One region of the Herbaspirillum sp. Her2 genome, then DNA from elsewhere that is predicted to be linked to it. Evidence: predicted binding sites of a transcription regulator. Region 1 holds the regulator's gene; the other holds the start of a gene.
What was found. Region 1 encodes sigma-54, which starts transcription at its own class of promoters, with help from an activator protein. Its sites were predicted from a motif close to TGGCANGNAANCTGCTTT; they were not measured.
Positions count from the first base shown of each region.

Region 2: a site for sigma-54 is predicted at 5,246-5,263, ahead of adh (aldehyde dehydrogenase). Genes of this name have one in related genera too.

Region 1 covers NZ_CM176331.1:5,515,742-5,525,063, reverse strand. Annotated here, with positions in the region: gene lptA (lipopolysaccharide transport periplasmic protein LptA) at 1-136, shown strand, start outside; gene lptB (LPS export ABC transporter ATP-binding protein) at 139-882, shown strand; gene ACWHXP_RS25105 (RNA polymerase factor sigma-54) at 1,014-2,504, shown strand; gene hpf (ribosome hibernation-promoting factor, HPF/YfiA family) at 2,657-3,019, shown strand; gene ACWHXP_RS25095 (hypothetical protein) at 3,082-3,228, opposite strand; gene grxD (Grx4 family monothiol glutaredoxin) at 3,390-3,701, shown strand; gene ACWHXP_RS25085 (UbiX family flavin prenyltransferase) at 3,724-4,326, shown strand; gene ACWHXP_RS25080 (SDR family oxidoreductase) at 4,415-5,173, opposite strand; gene mdeB (alpha-ketoglutarate dehydrogenase) at 5,335-8,016, opposite strand; gene ACWHXP_RS25070 (Lrp/AsnC family transcriptional regulator) at 8,324-8,803, shown strand; gene ACWHXP_RS25065 (response regulator) at 8,900-9,322, opposite strand, start outside.
Region 2 covers NZ_CM176331.1:2,283,093-2,292,414, reverse strand. Annotated here, with positions in the region: gene ACWHXP_RS10455 (extracellular solute-binding protein) at 83-1,117, shown strand; gene ACWHXP_RS10450 (GNAT family N-acetyltransferase) at 1,218-2,372, opposite strand; gene ACWHXP_RS10445 (NAD(+) synthase) at 2,493-4,550, shown strand; gene ACWHXP_RS10440 (P-II family nitrogen regulator) at 4,731-5,069, shown strand; gene adh (aldehyde dehydrogenase) at 5,334-6,854, shown strand; gene ACWHXP_RS10430 (DUF779 domain-containing protein) at 6,967-7,347, shown strand; gene ACWHXP_RS10425 (sigma-54-dependent Fis family transcriptional regulator) at 7,328-9,322, opposite strand, start outside.

The sequences.
Region 1 (9,322 bases):
CATCACTGCGGTGATCCAGCCCAAGAATCCGCCGCCGGCAGGCAGCACCGCGCCGGCCACCCCGTCGGCCCAGCCCGCGGGCAAGAACAACGCCGCGCAGCCTGCAACGCGTCGCGACAGCGGAAAGGATCAGTAACGATGGCAGTCAGCTCGCTGGTCGTTCGCGGCCTGAAGAAAAGTTATGGCGCGCGCCAGGTAGTGCGCGATGTCTCGATGGAATTGCGCAGCGGCGAGGTGGTCGGCCTGCTCGGCCCCAATGGGGCCGGCAAGACCACCTCGTTCTACATGATCGTGGGACTGGTGCCTTCCGATGGTGGCGAGATCGACCTCGATGGCGCGTCCATTTCGCGCATGCCGATCCACAAGCGTGCCACCATGGGCTTGTCCTACCTGCCGCAGGAAGCCTCGGTATTCCGCAAGCTGACGGTGGAAGACAATATCCGCGCCGTGCTGGAACTGCGCCGGGAAGAGGGCAAGCCGCTCTCGCGCGATGAAATCGAAGGCCGCCTCAACAACCTGCTGCACGAATTGCAGATCGAGAAGCTGCGCGAAAGCCAGGCGCTGTCGCTCTCGGGCGGTGAACGCCGGCGCGTCGAGATCGCCCGCGCACTGGCCACCGATCCGCGCTTCGTGCTGCTGGATGAACCGTTCGCCGGTATCGACCCGATTGCCGTGATCGAGATTCAGCGCATCGTGCGCTTCCTGAAGGAACGCGGCATCGGCGTGCTGATCACCGACCACAACGTGCGCGAAACGCTGGGCATCTGTGATCGCGCCTACATCATCAACCAGGGCACGGTGCTGGCCAGCGGCAATCCGGAAGAGATCATCGCCAACGAGTCGGTGCGCCGCGTGTATCTGGGCGAGCATTTCCGCATGTAAGCGGTGCAGTCGGCTTGCCCGATACGCTTGAAGAAATACAGAGTGCACATCACGTAATACGCAACAAGCAATACGCAATACGCAACGACCGGCAGAGCAACCAGCGGGCCACGCCGCTTTCAGAAAGACAGATGAAACAGTCGCTCCAGTTACGTACCTCGCAGCACCTCGCATTGACGCCGCAACTGCAGCAGTCGATCAGACTGTTGCAACTGTCGACGCTGGAACTGCACCAGGAACTGGAACAGATCCTCTCCGATAATCCCCTGCTGGAACGCCTCGACGACGCGCTCGACAATTCGGTACGTCTGCTGGCCGATGGCGCGGTCTCCAGTTCGCCCTCCAGCGGCGTTGCCGAAACCAGTCACGAAGGCAGCGGCGAAGCGGCCCCGGCCGCCAGCGATGGCGATTCCAGCTTCGACTACCAGGACAACGCGCCGGAAGCCGGTGTCACGGGGGATGCCGACTGGAGCTTCGACGACGTCGCGCGCAGCGGCAAGTCGCCAGACGATGACGATGCCCGTCCACAACTCGAAGCGCACGAACTGACCCTGCGCGAACACCTGCTGGAACAGATCCGCGTGACCGCACGCACCCTGCGTGATCGTGCGCTGCTGGAACTGCTCACCGATGCGCTCGACGAGAGCGGCTATCTGGAAGAGCCGCTGGAAGACATCCACGCGCGCCTGCCCGAAGAGCTGGGCATCGACATGGAAGAGCTGTCGATTTCGCTCAAGCTGCTGCAGAGCCTGGACCCGGCGGGTGTCGGTGCGCGCAGTGCCGGCGAATGCCTGGCCCTGCAGATCCGCCGCCTGCCCAAGATTCCCTTCGTGACGCGCAAGCTGGCCTTGAGGATCGTGGAGGATTACCTGCCGCTGTTTGCACAACGCGATTTCAACAAGATCAAGAAGGCACTGGATTGCGATGACGAAGACCTGCGTGAAGCGCAGGCCGTGATCCGCCAGTGCCGTCCGCATCCGGGTGCGGAATTCGCGCGCGATGCCTCGGACTATGTGGTGCCGGACGTGATTGTCAAGCAGACAAAGAACGGCTGGCAGGTCATGCTCAACCATGAGGTCATGCCCAAGCTGCGCGTCAATGCGATGTATGCCAGTGCATTGAAGCAAGCCAAGGGAGAAGGTTCGCTGTCGTCGCAGTTGCAGGAAGCCAAGTGGCTCATCAAGAACATGCGGCAACGTTTCGATACAATTTTGCGCGTCGCGCAGGCTATTGTGGAACGTCAAAGAAACTTCTTTTCACATGGGGCAGTCGCCATGCGCCCCCTTGTGCTGCGTGAAATTGCTGATACACTGGGTCTACACGAGAGCACCATCTCTCGCGTGACGACTCAGAAATACATGCTCACTCCGCATGGAATGTTTGAGTTGAAATACTTCTTCGGTAGCCATGTCGCGACTGAAACCGGAGGTGAAGCATCCTCCACCGCGATACGGGCGCTGATCAAACAGTTGATAGGAGCCGAGAACCCGCAGACCCCATTATCCGATAGCAAGATTGCGGATATGCTGGCAGAACAAGGCATGGTGGTCGCGCGACGCACAGTCGCCAAATACCGCGAAGTGTTGAAGATTCCGCCGGTCAATCTCCGCAAGTCCCTCTGAGTTTTTCCTCAGTTTTTCTGCAGTACCGTTGCTGTGTTCAGGCAAGCATCCGACTGATGCCCGCGCCATCCGACACGAAGACCGTGCCCGTGGTACAGCTGCAGCAGGATCGATTGCACGAACCTCCAGTGACTTCACGATAGGAGTCTTGTATGAATCTGACCATCAGTGGACACCACCTCGAACTGACCCCCGCCATCCGGGAATACGTGCAAAGCAAGCTCTCGCGTATCAAGCGCCATTTCGACAACGTGATCGACGTCAGCGTGATCCTGAGCGTAGATAAACTCACAGAAAAGGAAAAGCGCCAAAAAGCGGAAATCAACGTCCACATCAAGGGGAAGGATCTACATGCGGAAAGCATCGCACACGACCTCTACGCTGCCATTGACACGCTGATCGACAAGCTCGATCGCCAGGTCATCAAGCACAAGGACAAGTTGCAGGAGCATCACTCCATGGCCAAGCGCCTGCCGGACGAAACGCCGGAGGATGCGGTGGCCGGAGCGGCATAAGCCAGGACACCCTCGGCAAGCCACCTCGCAGCCGCAAGGCTGCTGAGAAAGCCAGCCGAATTTCATGAGGAAGGGGCGCGCAAGCGCCCTTTTTCATTTGCGGCCGCCGAACTGGCCAAGCCTGTGGAAAAGATATAAATCATTGCGTAAAGCAACTTTTCCACCGCCGCTGCTGACGATGATGCAAGGGACGGCTTGAATGTCTTCACGGCACCCTCATCTTCGACACAAGAATTTGCATACGATATAAATCATTTCCTCGATGCAATTTTTTTCCCGTTCAGACAGGCCACCAGCATGCAGGCGATTTCAACGCGCCCGCCGGCTTTTCCCTATAATGTCGGGCAATCCCATTTTTAAAGGCACAGCCATGAGCGACGTCCAATCCTGGATCAAAGAAACCGTGACCCAAAACCCCGTGGTGCTGTTCATGAAGGGCACTGCACAGTTCCCCCAATGCGGCTTTTCCGGCAAGGCCATCCAGCTGCTGAAGGCCAGCGGTGCCGAGAACATCGTCACCGTCAACGTGCTGGAAAGCCCGGACGTGCGCCAGGGCATCAAGGAATACTCGAACTGGCCGACCATTCCTCAGCTGTACGTGAAGGGTGAATTCGTCGGCGGCTCCGACATCATGACCGAGATGTACGAGTCCGGCGAACTGCAGACCCTGATCAAGGGCTGAGTTTTACTTACCTGACTGACTCATGAGCAGTTCTTCCAGCCAGCCGCGCCAGCGCCTGATCGTTGCGATCACCGGTGCCACCGGTGCCATCTATGGCGTGCGGCTGCTGGAGCATCTGCGCAAGCATGGCCAGGTGGAAACGCACCTGATGGTGTCCGAAGCTGGCGTGCTCAATCTGCATCAGGAACTGGACATGCGGCGCAAGGATGTGGAAGCGCTGGCCGATGTGGTGCACAACGTGCGCGATGTCGGCGCCTGCATCGCCAGCGGCTCGTTCGCCTCCACCGGCATGGTGGTGGCGCCCTGTTCGATGAAGACCCTGGCCGCCGTGGCGCATGGTCTGTCCGACAACCTCATCACCCGCGCAGCGGATGTGGTGCTCAAGGAACGCCGCCAGCTGGTGCTGATGGTCCGCGAGACCCCGTTCAATCTGGCCCATCTGCGCAACATGACATCCGTCACCGAAATGGGCGGCGTGATCTTCCCGCCCCTGCCCGGCTTCTACCAGCGCCCTGCTTCCATGGAAGAGATGGTGGATCACACGCTGGGACGCGTGCTGGACATGTTCGGGATTTCCATGCAGTTGACGCCGGAGTGGAAGGGCATGAAGGGCGGGACTGAGTGATGCGTTAGCCCTTATCACGTTCGGGCAAAGAAAAATGGCCGCAGCTCATCACCGCGGCCATTTCTTCATCTGGCGAATATAACCCGGCTCACCCCCGCCCGATATACGGCATCTTGGTCGCCATCACCGTCATGAACTGCACATTGGCCTCCAGCGGCAGGCTGTCCATGTAGAGGATGGCACGGGCCACGTGTTCGGCATCCATGGTCGGTTCGACCTTGGTCGAGCCATCAGCCTGCAGCGTGCCCTTCTTCATCAGCGTGGTCATGTCGGTGGACGCATTGCCGATATCGATCTGCCCGCAGGCGATGTCATAGGCACGGCCATCGAGCGAGGTGGCCTTGGTCAGCCCCGTAATGGCATGCTTGGTGGCGGTATAGGAGGCCGAGAACGGGCGCGGTGCATGCGCCGAGATCGAGCCGTTGTTGATGATGCGCCCGCCGCGCGGCGACTGATCCTTCATGATGCGGAAGGCTTCCTGAGTGCAGAGAAAAACGCCGGTCAGGTTGATGTCCACCGCCGCCTTCCACTGCTCCACGCTCAGTTCTTCCAGCGACACCGGCGGCGCAAAGATGCCGGCATTGTTGAAGAGCAGGTCCAGCCGTCCGAAACGCTCGCGGGTCCTGGCGAAGAGCTGCTTCACCGAGGCCGGATCGGTCACGTCGGCCGCCACCACCAGCGCGTTGGCACCATGTTCGCCGGCCAGCTTGCCGGTTTCTTCAAGCGCATCCTGGCGGCGTCCGGCCAGGGCGACGCCATAGCCTTCGCGCAGCAGCGCGAGCGTGATCTGCCGGCCAATGCCGGAACCTGCGCCGGTCACCAGCGCGATACGTTTGGGTGCAGCCATCGTGTGTACTCCTCACTCACTGTAGTTCATGGACGATGCGCATCACGGAGCCATAAAAAAACCGCCCGTGATGCACGGGCGGTTTCACTATAACAAACACGGCGTCGGGCCAGATGAGAGATTTTCAATCCGGCTGGCCGCCGTTCATCTATCGCTCCACTTCATACTGAGGACGACAAGGGCTTGTTCGTATCGATACCCAATGTACGCGCCGCTTCTTGCAGCCGCGCACGTTCATCCCCCCACACTTCACACAGGGCCGTATAAGCAATCCAGCGCGCATCGATCTCGAAGAAGTCCCGCAGGTTCACCCGCGTATCGCTACGCCCAAACCCGTCCGTCCCCAGCGTCACATAGGGTGCCGGCACGAAGGCGCGAATGCTCTCGGGCAAGGTACGGATGTAATCGCTGACCGCAATCACGGGCGCCACACTGCCCTGCAATTGCGCTGTGACATAGGGCTGGCCATCGCTGCCCGACAAGCGCTGTGCGCGTTGTGCCGCCACGCCATCCCGCGCCAGTTCGGTATAGCTGGTCACGCTCCACACCTCGGCCTCGATCTGCCAGTGCTGCTGCAGCAGCGCAGCCGCCGCCACGGCTTCCTTGAGGATGGGGCCGGAACCCAGCAGCCGCACTGGCGCCCCGGGCTTGCGGCCGAGACAGTACATGCCGCGCAGGATGCCCTCCTGCACGCCGTCCGGAAGACTGGGCTGGGCCTCGTTCTCGTTAGTGACGGTGATGTAGTAGAAGACGTCATCGCCGCGTTCCATCATGCGCCGCATACCCTCATCCAGGATCACCGCCAGCTCATAGGCATAGGCCGGATCATAGGACACACAGTTGGGAATCGATGCGGCCGTCACCAGACTGTTGCCGTCCTGGTGCTGCAGTCCTTCGCCGCCCAAGGTCGTGCGGCCGGAGGTGGCACCGATCAGGAAGCCGCGCGCACGCTGGTCCGCCGCCGCCCAGATCAGGTCGCCGATGCGCTGGAAACCGAACATCGAGTAGTAGATGTAGAACGGCAGCATCGGCGTGCCATGCACCGAATACGCGGTGGCCGCTGCCGTCCACGAGGAAATCGCCCCCGCCTCGGTGATGCCCTCTTCCAGAATCTGGCCATCCTTGGCCTCGCGATAGTAGAGAATGGAACCGATATCCTCCGGCTCATACAACTGCCCCTGCGAAGAATAGATGCCGACCTGGCGGAACAGGTTGGCCATGCCGAAGGTGCGCGCCTCATCGGCCACGATGGGCACCACATACTGGCCGAAGTCCTTGTCCTTCAACAGGTTGCCGAGCTGGCGTACCAGCGCCATGGTGGACGACATTTCCTTGCCGTCGGCTTCCAGCGCGAACTTGCTGTGCGCCTCCAGCGGCGGCACGGTACGCCGTGCATCGCCCGCATGGCGGCGCGGCAGGTAGCCGCCCAGTGCGGCACGGCGTGCATGCAGGTGCTTCATCTCCGGGCTGTCATCGGCCGGCTTGTAGAAAGCCAGCTCACGGCATTGCTCATCGCTCAGCGGCAGCTTGAAGCGGTCACGGAATTGCATCAGACTCTCTTCATCGAGCTTCTTCTGCTGGTGCGTGGTCATCTTGCCCTCGCCCGCCGCGCCCATGCCGTACCCCTTCTTGGTCTGCGCCAGAATCACCGTGGGCTGGCCGCGATGACTGGCCGCTGCCTGATAGGCCGAGAAGATCTTCTTCATGTCATGGCCGCCACGGCGCAGGCGATTGATTTCCTCATCGGTGAGGGTGGCGCCGATGGCACGCGTGCCCGGGGTCTGGCCGAAGAAATGCTGGCGATTGAACGCGCCATCATTGGCGGCGAAGGTCTGCAATTGCCCGTCCACCGTGCGGTTCAGGGCATCGACCAGTTCACCGTCCTTGTCGCGCGCAAACAGGCCATCCCAGTCCGAGCCCCACAGCAGTTTGATGACGTTCCAGCCGGCACCGGCAAACAGCGTTTCCAGTTCATCGACGATGTGGCCATTGCCGCGCACCGGACCATCGAGCCGCTGCAGGTTGCAGTTGACCACAAAGATCAGATTGTCCAGCTTCTCGCGCGAGGCCAGCGAGAGTGCGGCCAGTGACTCGGGCTCATCCATCTCGCCATCGCCGAACACGCCCCACACCTTGCGTCCCTGATCCTGCAGCAGGCCGCGATGCTCCATGTAGCGCAGGAAGCGCGCCTGGTAGATGGCATTGATGGGACCGATGCCCATGGAGCCGGTAGGGAATTGCCAGAAATGCGGCATCAGCCAGGGATGCGGATAGGACGAAAGTCCCTGCCGTCCCACGCGCTTGGCCTCGAGCTCGCGGCGATAGTAGGCCAGGTCTTCTTCGCTCAATGCACCTTCAAGAAACGCGCGCGCGTAGATACCCGGCGCGGAGTGCGGCTGGAAGTAGACGACGTCGCCCGCGAACTGCGCATCGCGCGCACGGAAGAAATGATTGAAGCCGACCTCGAACAAGTCCGCCGCCGAGGCAAAGCTGGCGATGTGCCCGCCCAGCTCACCGTAGGCGCGATTGGCGCGTACCACCATGGCCAGCGCATTCCAGCGCATGATGCTGGCGATGCGTTCCTCGATGGCCTGCGCGTCCGACCCACCGGGAAAAGGCGGTTCCTGTTCAGGCCGGATGGTGTTGACGTAGGGCGTATTGCGCGCATCGCGCCAGTTCACGCCCCATTGCTGGGCCGCCGCCGACAGCCGCGAGAGCAGGAAGCGCGCGCGTTCCGGGCCGGCTTCGGCCAGCACGCTCTGCAGCGCTTGCAGCCACTCCTGGGTTTCCTGGGCATCGAGGTCGATATCCTTGGGGATATCGCTGTCACTGGGGCGGGACATGTCCACTTCCTGTTCTCCTGTCTGGGCGCGCCGGGTCGCTCGCCTGCAGTCAGCACAAAACGTGCCGGCACTGCAATCGCTGCTATGCAAAGAGACAAAAAGCCGGTAAAACACAGGCCGCGCCATCCGTCTCCCCGCGCCCGACGCCTTTTCGGTCTTGTTGTCGTTGAGGGCTAGCTGTGTGATGGAACCACCGGCTTACGATACGCCGGATGCCCCGGCATGAGTCACTTAAAATTGGAAGTTGCCGTACAATATTCAGCATCCAGTGCTGCGAAACTGAAACTGACAGAATTAAATTTCGATAATGGAACTCGACACCACCGATTTGCGCATCCTGAACATCCTGCAGGAGAACAGTTCGATCAGCAATCTGGAGCTGGCCAGCCGCATCAACCTCTCGCCCTCGCCGACCCTGGCCCGGGTGAAGCGCCTGGAAACCGAAGGCATCATCTCGCGCTATGTAGCGCTGGCCGATCCGCACCTGCTGGGCTTGAAGGTGAACGTGTTCGTCAAGGTGATCCTGGAGCGCCAGGGTGCCGAAGCACTGGCCCAGTTCGAAACGGCCGTGAGTGCCTTCGATGAAGTCATGGAAGTCTACCTGATGACCGGCGACGAGGATTACCTGCTGCGCATCGTGGTGCCGGACCTGCTGACGCTGGAGCACTTCATCGTCGACCACCTGACCAAGATCCCCGGCATCAAGAACATCCGCTCCAGCTTTGCGCTCAAGCAGATCAAGTACAAGACCGCCCTGCCCACGCCCAAGATCAAGACGCGGCGCTGAGCTGAGCTGAGAGCGAAATCGCGCCTGCGCTGCCATGGCGGAAAAAAGGGCCTTGCGGCCCTTTGTTTGTTTTTACGCCAAGCCGCTGCGCGCAGTTCAGTGTGAGCGCCCGCCTTGCGGAGAGCCATCTTCCTGGCGCCGCTGCGGATGCCCGGGCAGACCGGCCAGCGCATCGCGCATCACGTCTGCGGACAACGGTGCCGCGGCCTCGCTGACATCGCACCAGCGCTCCACCATCTCCACCACACACTGCGCATAGTGTTCGCCATCGACCGGCTTGGGCAGGTATTCGGTCGCGCCGGCGGCCAGCGCCTCGCGCTCGCCCTCGGTTTCGTAGGAAGGGAAGACCACCACCGGCGCATCAGCCAGATGCTTGCTGGCACGCAACTCGCGCAGCAGCTGCAGGCCCTCGCCGCATTCCATGTCGGACTCCAGCAGGATCAGGCTGGGTGCAATGTCATCGCCCTGGCGGCGTCCCTGCAGCAGGCAGCGGCGCGCCGTGGCCAGGTCAGGACACGC
Region 2 (9,322 bases), 2.4 Mb from region 1:
TATCCCTGGACCGCCTTCCGCGCCAAAAGAAAACGCCGTTTCCACGACGGCGGTCGTTCACTCTTTTTGAAAAGGATGGTCCATGTTCCACCGTCAACTCGCCGTCGGCGCCGTGCTGGCTGCCATTGCCGCTTCCAGCTTCGCGCAGGAGAAGGTCATCAATCTCTATTCGGCGCGCCACTACCAGACTGACGAAGCGCTCTACGCCGATTTCACCAAGGCCACCGGCATCAAGATCAACCGGGTCGACGGTGACGATGCAGGCATTCTCGCGCGCTTGAAGAGTGAAGGCGCTTCCAGCCCGGCCGACGTGATCCTGCTGGTGGATGCGGCCCGCCTGTGGAAGGCGCAGAGCGAGGGTCTGTTCCAGCCGGTCAAGTCCAAGCTGCTCGATGAGCGCATCCCTGCCAACCTGCACAGCAAGGAAGGCAGCGACGGTACGCAGTGGTTCGGTTTCTCCACCCGTGCCCGCGTGATCGTCTACAACAAGGCCAGCGTGAAGCCGGAAGACGTGGATACCTATGAAGCCCTGGGCGACCCGAAGAACAAGGGCAAGCTGTGTACCCGCAGCGGTTCGCACCCTTACAACGTGTCGCTGTTCGGCGCATTGCTGGAACATGACGGCGCGGCCAAGACCGAAGCCATTCTGAAGGGCATGGTCGCCAACCAGGCGCGCCAGCCGGTCGGTGGCGATACCGACCAGATCAAGGCGGTCGGTTCGGGTGAGTGCGGCGTGGCCATTTCCAATTCCTATTACGTGGCGCGCCTGCTGCGTTCCACCAAGCCGGAAGATGTGGCGCTGATGGAAAAGGTTGGCATTGTCTGGCCCAACCAGAAGAGCTACGGTGCGCACGTCAATATCGCCGGGGGCGGTGTGGCCAAGAACGCGCCCCACAAGGCTGAAGCCGTGCAGTTCCTGGAATACCTGGCCAGCGATTCGGCGCAGCGTTATTTTGCTGAAGGCAACAATGAGTGGCCGGCCGTCAAGAGCGTAAAGACCGAAAACCCGGCACTGGTGAAGATGGGCCCGTTCAAGGCCGAAGTCATCAATGTGGGTGCGGTCGGTGCCAACCAGCAGAAGGTGTTGCAGATGCTGGATCGCGTGGGCTATAAATAATTAAAAGGATTTAAACGATTTAAATCGTTTATATTTTTTGATGAGGCCGGTCCGTGCGATGTGCGGGCCGGTTTTTTTATGTCTGCGAGAGGAGGGCGAATCAGCGCGGCGCATCCCGGAAAGGATTGTGCTCATTCAGCTCCGAGATATAGCCATCGATGCCATTGCTTTCACGCGACAGGAAATGTTCCACCGCATCGTAGAACCCCGGATGCGCCAGCCAGTGCGCCGACCAGGTCTTCTGCGGCAGGAAGCCGCGCGCCATCTTGTGCTCGCCCTGGGCGCCGCCTTCGAACCAGGTGATCTTCTCGGCGATGCAGAATTCCAGCGGCTGGTAATACGCCGTCTCGAAATGCAGGCAGGGGACGTGTTCCAGCGCGCCCCAGTAGCGGCCGTAGAGCGTGTCGGCGTCATACACCGTCAGCGAGGAAGCGATCGGCTCATCCCCCCGCAGGGCCACTGTCAGCAGCAGGTGCTGCGGCATGGTTTCACCGATACGGCGGAAGAAATCCAGGTTCAGGTAAGGCGTGGAATAGTGCGCCGCATAGGTGTGTCGATAGCAGCGGTTGAAGAAGCGCCAATGCGCCTCCGTGATCTCGGCCCCGCGCAGCCAGACGAAGCGCACCCCTTGCTCGGCCACCTTGCGCCGTTCGGCCAGGATGTTCTTGCGCTTCTTGCGGTCCAGCGTATCGACGAATTCCGAAAAATTGCCATACCCTTCATTGTGCCAATGGAACTGCACCCCGCTGCGCAGCAGGTATCCCGCATCAGCCAGCTGCTGCGCCTGTTCCGGCGGGGGATAGAGGATATGCGTGGAGGAAACTTCATTTCGCTCCTGCAGCGCCCGTAGCGCGGCCACCAGTGCGCCGCGTGCGGTGTCGTCGATGGCCATCAGGCGCGCACCGCGTACCGGCGTGAAGGGGATGGCCGAGAGCAGCTTGGGGTAGTACTCCACGCCATGCCGCTGGTAAGCCTCGGCCCAGGCCCAGTCGAAGACGTATTCGCCATACGAGTGAAACTTGCGGTACAGGGGCAGGGCGGCCACCAGTTGCTCTTGTTGGCCCTCACCCTGCCACAGCGTCAGGTAATGCGGCTCCCAGCCGGACTCGGGACTGGCGCTGCCGCTCTCATGCAGCGCATGCAGGAAGGCGTACGAAAGGAAGGGATTGCCCTCGGCCTGGGCGGCCACCAGCGCATCCCAGCGGGCCGGGCCGATCTCGGCCAGAGAAGAAACGATTCGCGTGCGATAATCCATGGACTGCGAGTGACCTGCGAAAGTTGGCGCGGCCCTCGGCCCCGCTGGAACAGGCATTCTACGCAAAATGAACAGAACGCGTCGCCGCCATGGCGAAGAGCACGGAGTCCAACACACGCTATGCCTAGCCCCTTCTTCAATCTCTACAACCACGGTTTCGCCCGCGTCGCCGTGGCAGTGCCGGACTGCAAGGTGGCCGATCCCGGCTTCAACGCCGAGCGCACCATCGCCCTGGCCGAACAGGCCGCCGCCCGTGGCGCGGCCCTGGTTTCCTTCCCCGAACTGGGCCTGTCAGCCTACAGCTGCGAAGACCTGTTCCAGCAACGCGCCTTGCTGGAGGCTTCCCTGCAGGCCCTGCAATCGGTAGTGCAAGCTTCCCTGCGCATCGCCCCGGCCCTCATCGTCGGCCTGCCGCTGAAGGTCGATCACCAGCTCTACAACTGCGCGGTGGTCGTGCATGCCGGCCGCATCCTGGGCGTGGTGCCCAAGAGTTACCTGCCCAACTACAGCGAATTCTACGAAGCGCGCCAGTTCAGCAGCGCCGATTGCGCCGTCACCCGCCGCACCCGGCTGCTGGGCCAGGACGTGGACTTCGGCAGCCATCTGCTGTTCGAGATCGGCAATATCCCGGACTTCCGTTTCCATATCGAGATCTGCGAAGACGTATGGGTGCCGATCCCGCCGTCCTCCTTCGCCGCGTTGGCCGGTGCCACCGTGCTGGTGAACCTGTCGGCTTCCAACATCGTGGTCGGCAAGTCGGGTTACCGCCATCAGCTGGTGTCGCAACAATCGGCGCGCTGCCTGGCAGCCTATCTTTATTCGTCGGCGGGCAATGGTGAATCCACCACCGACCTGGCCTGGGATGGCCAGGCCCTGATCTGCGAGAACGGTGAACTGCTGGCCGAGTCCGAGCGCTTCGCCGAAGGCGGCCACGTGATCTATGCCGACATCGACCTGGAACGCCTCTCGCGTGAACGCTTCCACCAGACCACCTTCGGCCAGTCGGTGCGCCGCCATGCGGAAGAAGTGCGCCGCTTTGAAGTGGTGCGCTTCGACGTGCAGGTGCCGCTGGACCAGGATTTGCCGCTGCAGCGCCGGGTCGCGCGCTTCCCCTATGTGCCGGCCCATGCCGAACAGCGCGAACTGCGTTGCCGCGAGGTCTACAACATCCAGGTGCAGGCCCTGGTGCAGCGCCTGTCTTCCTCGAATATCAAGAAGGTCGTCATCGGTGTTTCCGGCGGTCTCGATTCGACCCATGCGCTGCTGGTCTGCGCCAAGGCCATGGACAAGCTGGGCCTGCCGCGTTCCAACATCCTGGCCTATACCATGCCCGGCTTTGCCACCAGCAGCCGCACGCTGGTGCAGGCGCATCAGCTGATGGCGCAGGTGGGCTGTTCGGCGCAGGAGATCGATATCCGTCCCAGCTGCGAACAGATGCTGAAGGACCTGGATCACCCGTATTCACGCGGCGAGCCGGTCTATGACATCACCTTCGAGAACGTGCAGGCCGGCGAGCGCACCAATCACCTGTTCCGCCTGGCCAATCATCACGGTGCCATCGTCATCGGGACCGGCGACCTGTCCGAACTGGCGCTGGGCTGGTGCACCTACGGCGTGGGCGACCACATGTCGCATTACAACGTCAACGCCAGCGTACCCAAGACCCTCATCACCCACCTGGTGCGCTGGGTGGCGGAATCCGGTTCGCTGGAACTGAAGCAGCCGGAAGTGCTGATCCACATCCTCGAAACCGAAATCAGTCCGGAACTGGTGCCGGGCGCCTCCGACGGCGAACCGGGCCAGCGTACGCAGGATTTCATCGGCCCTTACGAGCTGCAGGATTTCAATCTCTACTACATCCTGCGCTACGGCTTCACGCCGGCGAAGGTGGCCTTCCTGGCGCACAGCGCCTGGCAGGACCGCAGCATCGGCCATTGGCCCGATGGCCTGCACGGTGCGCGTAACCAGTACAGCTTGCCGCAGATCAAGAAAAACCTGGGCATCTTCGTCTATCGGTTCTTCAAGACCAGCCAGTTCAAGCGCTCCTGCGTGCCCAATGCCCCCAAAGTCGGCTCGGGCGGCTCGCTCTCACCGCGTGGCGACTGGCGCGCGCCCAGCGATGGCGAGGCCACGGTCTGGCTGCAGGATCTGGAGCGCATTCCCGATCTGGAGGCCTGAAAATCGGCTTTTTATGGCCCGGCGGGTTCAAGAAGGTTGAAAGCCGGGCACGCCTGATTGACAATGTGCAAGTGGGCGGGGCGCCACGGTCTTGCCAGTAAAATAAGAACAAAGGTTGTATCCGCTATTCAATAGATCGTTGAGATCGTTTCTTTACGACATACCAAGAGAGGAATTGCCATGAAACAAGTGACCGCCATCATCAAACCGTTCAAGCTGGACGAGGTGCGTGAATCCCTCGCCGAAGTCGGCGTCACGGGCCTGACGGTCACCGAAGTGAAGGGCTTCGGACGCCAGAAGGGCCACACCGAACTCTATCGCGGTGCCGAATACGTGGTCGATTTCCTGCCCAAGGTGAAGATCGAGGTCGTGGTGGACGACAAGGTGGTCGAGCAGGCCGTGGACGCCATCATCAAGGCCGCCCGCACCGGCAAGATCGGCGACGGCAAGATCTTCGTGCAGGAAGTGGAGCAGGTGATCCGTATCCGTACCGGCGAAACCGGCCCGGATGCCGTCTGATCCAAAGATCTCCGCGCATTGCGAAAGACCGGCCACTGGCCGGTTTTTTTTACGTCCTCAGAAAAGCGCCCAGGGTGTGGCAGGCTGTTGCTGCACGCTGTCCCAGGCTGCGCCAGATTGACACAGCGTGACAATGGCGCTGGCGCAAGATCCCCTTGCAGAGCGGGTTTGCAGGCTGGCATGCGATTTGCCATCTTGAAGGGTGAACGTCCGCTGCGGCCATGATCGCGGCGGGATTTCAACCATAACCCGAACGGAGACGACATGAACCTGGCAGACATCAGCAAACTCGGCGTACGCGATCCCTTCAAGCAACGTTACGACAACTTCATCGGTGGCAAATTCGTGCCGCCGGTCAAGGGCGAATACTTCGAGAACATCAGCCCGGTGATCGGCCGCGCCTTCTGTGAAGTGGCGCGCTCCAGCGCCGAAGACGTGGAACTGGCGCTGGACGCCGCCCACGCCGCCAAGAAGAGCTGGGGCAAGACTTCCCCCGCCGAGCGCGCCAACATGCTGCTCAAGATCGCCGACCGCATGGAAGCCAACCTCGAATTGCTGGCCACCGCCGAAACCCTGGACAACGGCAAGCCCATCCGCGAAACCATGGCCGCCGACATCCCGCTGGCCATCGACCACTTCCGCTATTTCGCCGCCGCCGTGCGCACCCAGGAAGGCAGCATCTGCACCATCGACAGCGATACTTACGCCTATCACTTCCATGAGCCGCTGGGCGTGGTCGGCCAGATCATCCCGTGGAACTTCCCCATCCTGATGGCGGTATGGAAGCTGGCCCCGGCACTGGCCGCCGGCAACTGCGTGGTGTTGAAACCAGCCGAGCAGACGCCGGCTTCCATCATGGTCCTGATCGAATTGATCGCCGACCTGATCCCGCCGGGCGTGGTCAACATTGTGCAGGGCTTCGGCGTGGAAGCCGGCAAGCCGCTGGCCTCCAACAAGCGCATCGCCAAGATCGCCTTCACCGGCGAGACCACCACCGGCCGCCTGATCATGCAGTACGCCTCGCAGAACCTGATCCCGGTGACCCTGGAGCTGGGTGGCAAGTCGCCCAACATCTTCTTCGCCGATGTGCTGGACAAGGATGACGAATTCTTCGACAAGGCCCTGGAAGGCTTCGCCATGTTTGCGCTGAACCAGGGCGAGGTCTGCACCTGCCCCTCGCGCGTGCTGGTGCAGGAATCGATCTATGACCGTTTCATCGAACGTGCCTTGAAGCGCGTGGCCGCCATCAAGCAGGGCAACCCGCTGGACAAGAGCACCATGATCGGCGCGCAGGCCTCGCAGGAGCAGCTGGAAAAGATCCTCTCCTATATCGACATCGGCAAGCAGGAAGGCGCCAAGGTGCTGGCCGGCGGCGGACGTGAAGAACTGGGCGGTGATCTGGCCTCGGGCTACTACGTCAAGCCGACCGTCTTCCAGGGCAACAACAAGATGCGCATCTTCCAGGAAGAAATCTTCGGCCCCGTGGTGTCGGTGACCACCTTCAAGGATGAGGAAGAAGCCCTGTCTATCGCCAACGACACCCTGTACGGCCTGGGTGCTGGCCTGTGGACCCGCGATGGCACGCGCGCCTTCCGCATGGGCCGCGAGATCCAGGCTGGCCGCGTGTGGACCAACTGCTATCACCTGTATCCGGCGCATGCAGCCTTCGGTGGCTACAAGCAGTCCGGCATCGGCCGCGAGAACCACAAGATGATGCTGGACCACTACCAGCAGACCAAGAACCTGCTGGTCAGCTACAGCCCCAAGGCGCTGGGCTTCTTCTGATCGCGTGATTTCGTTTGACTCCTTGCAGCAAGGCAGCTTCGGCACCGGTCCGCAACTCCCGCGGCCGGTGCCGCTTTTATTGGCAGATCCAGACTCAACAGGAGAGCGACGAATGAATGCATTGCCCAGGGTGACGGCCACCGAGGCCACGGTGGAGTTGCTGCGCCAGTTGAGGGCGCGGCATGGCGAGCTGATCTTTTTTCAATCCGGGGGCTGCTGCGATGGCAGTGCGCCGATGTGCTATCCGGCCGGCGACTTTACGCTGGGCGATACCGACGTTCATCTCGGGGAGATCGATGGCGTGCCGTTCTACATCGGCGCCGATCAGTTCGAATATTGGAAACACACGCAACTGATCATCGACGTGGTCAGCGGCAACGGCGGCATGTTCTCGCTGGAGAACGGCAGCGGCAAGCGCTTCCTGACGCGCTCGCGGCTGTTTTCCGATGAGGAATATGACGCGCTTGCCCCGCTCAGTGCCCGCGTGACTTGAAGCGGCGATAGAGCGTATTGCGCGACACCCCCAGCGCCTTGGCGGCAGCGCTGACGTTGCCGTCATGGGTGCGCAGGGCGCGCTCGATGGCGGCCCATTCGCTGTCGTGCATGGACAGCGGCTTTTCGTCCGTTTCTTCATGCGCTGCCGGGGCAGGCATGCCGCAAGCCGCCTGCAGCGGCGCTGCCTCGTCCAGAAAGTCATCTGGCAGGTGTTCCACCCCTATCCAGGCCTCTCCATCGGCCATGGCCAGGGCGGTGCGGATCAGGTTGGACAGTTGCCGCAGGTTGCCCGGCCAGCGGCTGGATTGCAGCAATGCCAGGGCCTGGGCATCGAAGCGCGGCGCGTGGCGGCCGCCTTCCTGTTCCAGGATGCGGTCGATCAGGGCGCCCAGGTCGCTGCGCTCGCGCAAGGCGGGCAGTTTTACCTGCAAGCCATTGATGCGGTAGTACAGGTCTTCACGGAAGGCATGGCGCGCCGCCATCTCGCGCAAGGGCTGGTTGGTGGCGCATACCAGAGCGAAGTCCACCGGAATCACGCGCTGGCTGCCCAGCGGCGTCACAGCGCGTTCCTGCAGCACGCGCAGCAGGCGGCCCTGCAGGGCCAGCGGCATGTCGCCGATTTCATCGAGGAAGAGAGTGCCGCCCTGGGCTTGCGCGATCTTGCCCGGTGCGCCTTTGCGGCGGGCGCCGGTGAAGGCGCCGTCTTCATAACCGAAGAGTTCGGCCTCGATCAGGTTCTCGGGAATGGCCGAGCAATTCACGGCCACGAAGGGCGCGGCGCCGCCCCGGGTTTGCGTGGTGTGGAAGCGCGCGCTTTCGCGGTGGATGGCCTGGGCCAGCCACTCCTTGCCGGTGCCGGTTTCGCCGGTGATGAGGACCGGGATGTCGCGGTCGATCACCTTGCGCAACTTGGCGATGATGGCGCTCATGCGGGCGTCCCCGGTATCGAGGGCTTGCAGTCCGCCGCGCGGCTGGCCCGGATGGGGGCGCACAGGTGGGGCCGGGCGAGCAGATGGGCTGGCGGGAAGTATTTCCGGTGCCTCGATCACGGCTTCCCGCGCATTCTGGAAATGCTGGTCGCGCAGCCGCAGTTCGGCGCGGCCATGGATGCGGATGCCGTTGTGCAGGCACAGCTCCAGCAAGCCCGAGGCGGCCTTGCGATGGTGTTCGAACAGCAGCGACAGCGGCACCCCGAAGAGCGACGCAAAGGTATGCGACTGCAGCGCCGACAGTGTCAGGCCCAGTTGGAACTGCGCACTGCGGTTGGCCGCCAGGAAACGCCCGCCGGGCGTGAAGCTGACGATGCCTTCGACCAGCGTACCCACGAATTCGGCGCGGCTGTGGAAGTGCAGGGTGATGCAATCAGGGAAGCTGCCGGCCAGCAGGTGGTTTTCGATCATCTGCGCCGACATGCGCACCAGCGCCATGGTGTGCTTGTGGAAGCTGCCGCATTCGCCCGAGACGTCCAGCACCCCCAGTACCTGGCCGCGATGGTCGAAGATGGGCGCGGCCGAACAGGTCAGGAAGCGGTTGGCATCCAGGTAGTGCTGCTGGGCGTGCACGGTGGTGGGCTTCTGCTCGTAAAGGGCCGTGCCGATGGCATTGGTACCGCGCAATTGTTCGGACCAGCGTCCACCGGGGCCAAGGGCCACACGGTCGGCCTTGGCCAGGAAATCGCTGTCGCCCAGCGTATGCAGAATGGTGCCTTCGGCGTCCGAAAGGATGACCATGCTGTGGGTATTGCGGATCTGGTCGTAGAGGGTTTCCATGACCGGGCGGGCATGGCCGGAGAGGGCCTGGTTGGCTTCCAGCGTCTGGGCCAGGTCGGCGCGCGAGAGTGAATCCAGGTCGGGCCGCTGGCCGCGCGTGATGCCGTAGGACGAGCTGCGCTGGTGCGAGCGTTCGATGGCCCGCAGGTCCGGCACGCCATCGGCGCTGGCCTGCACCAGGGGCGAAGCGCCCAGCAATGCACC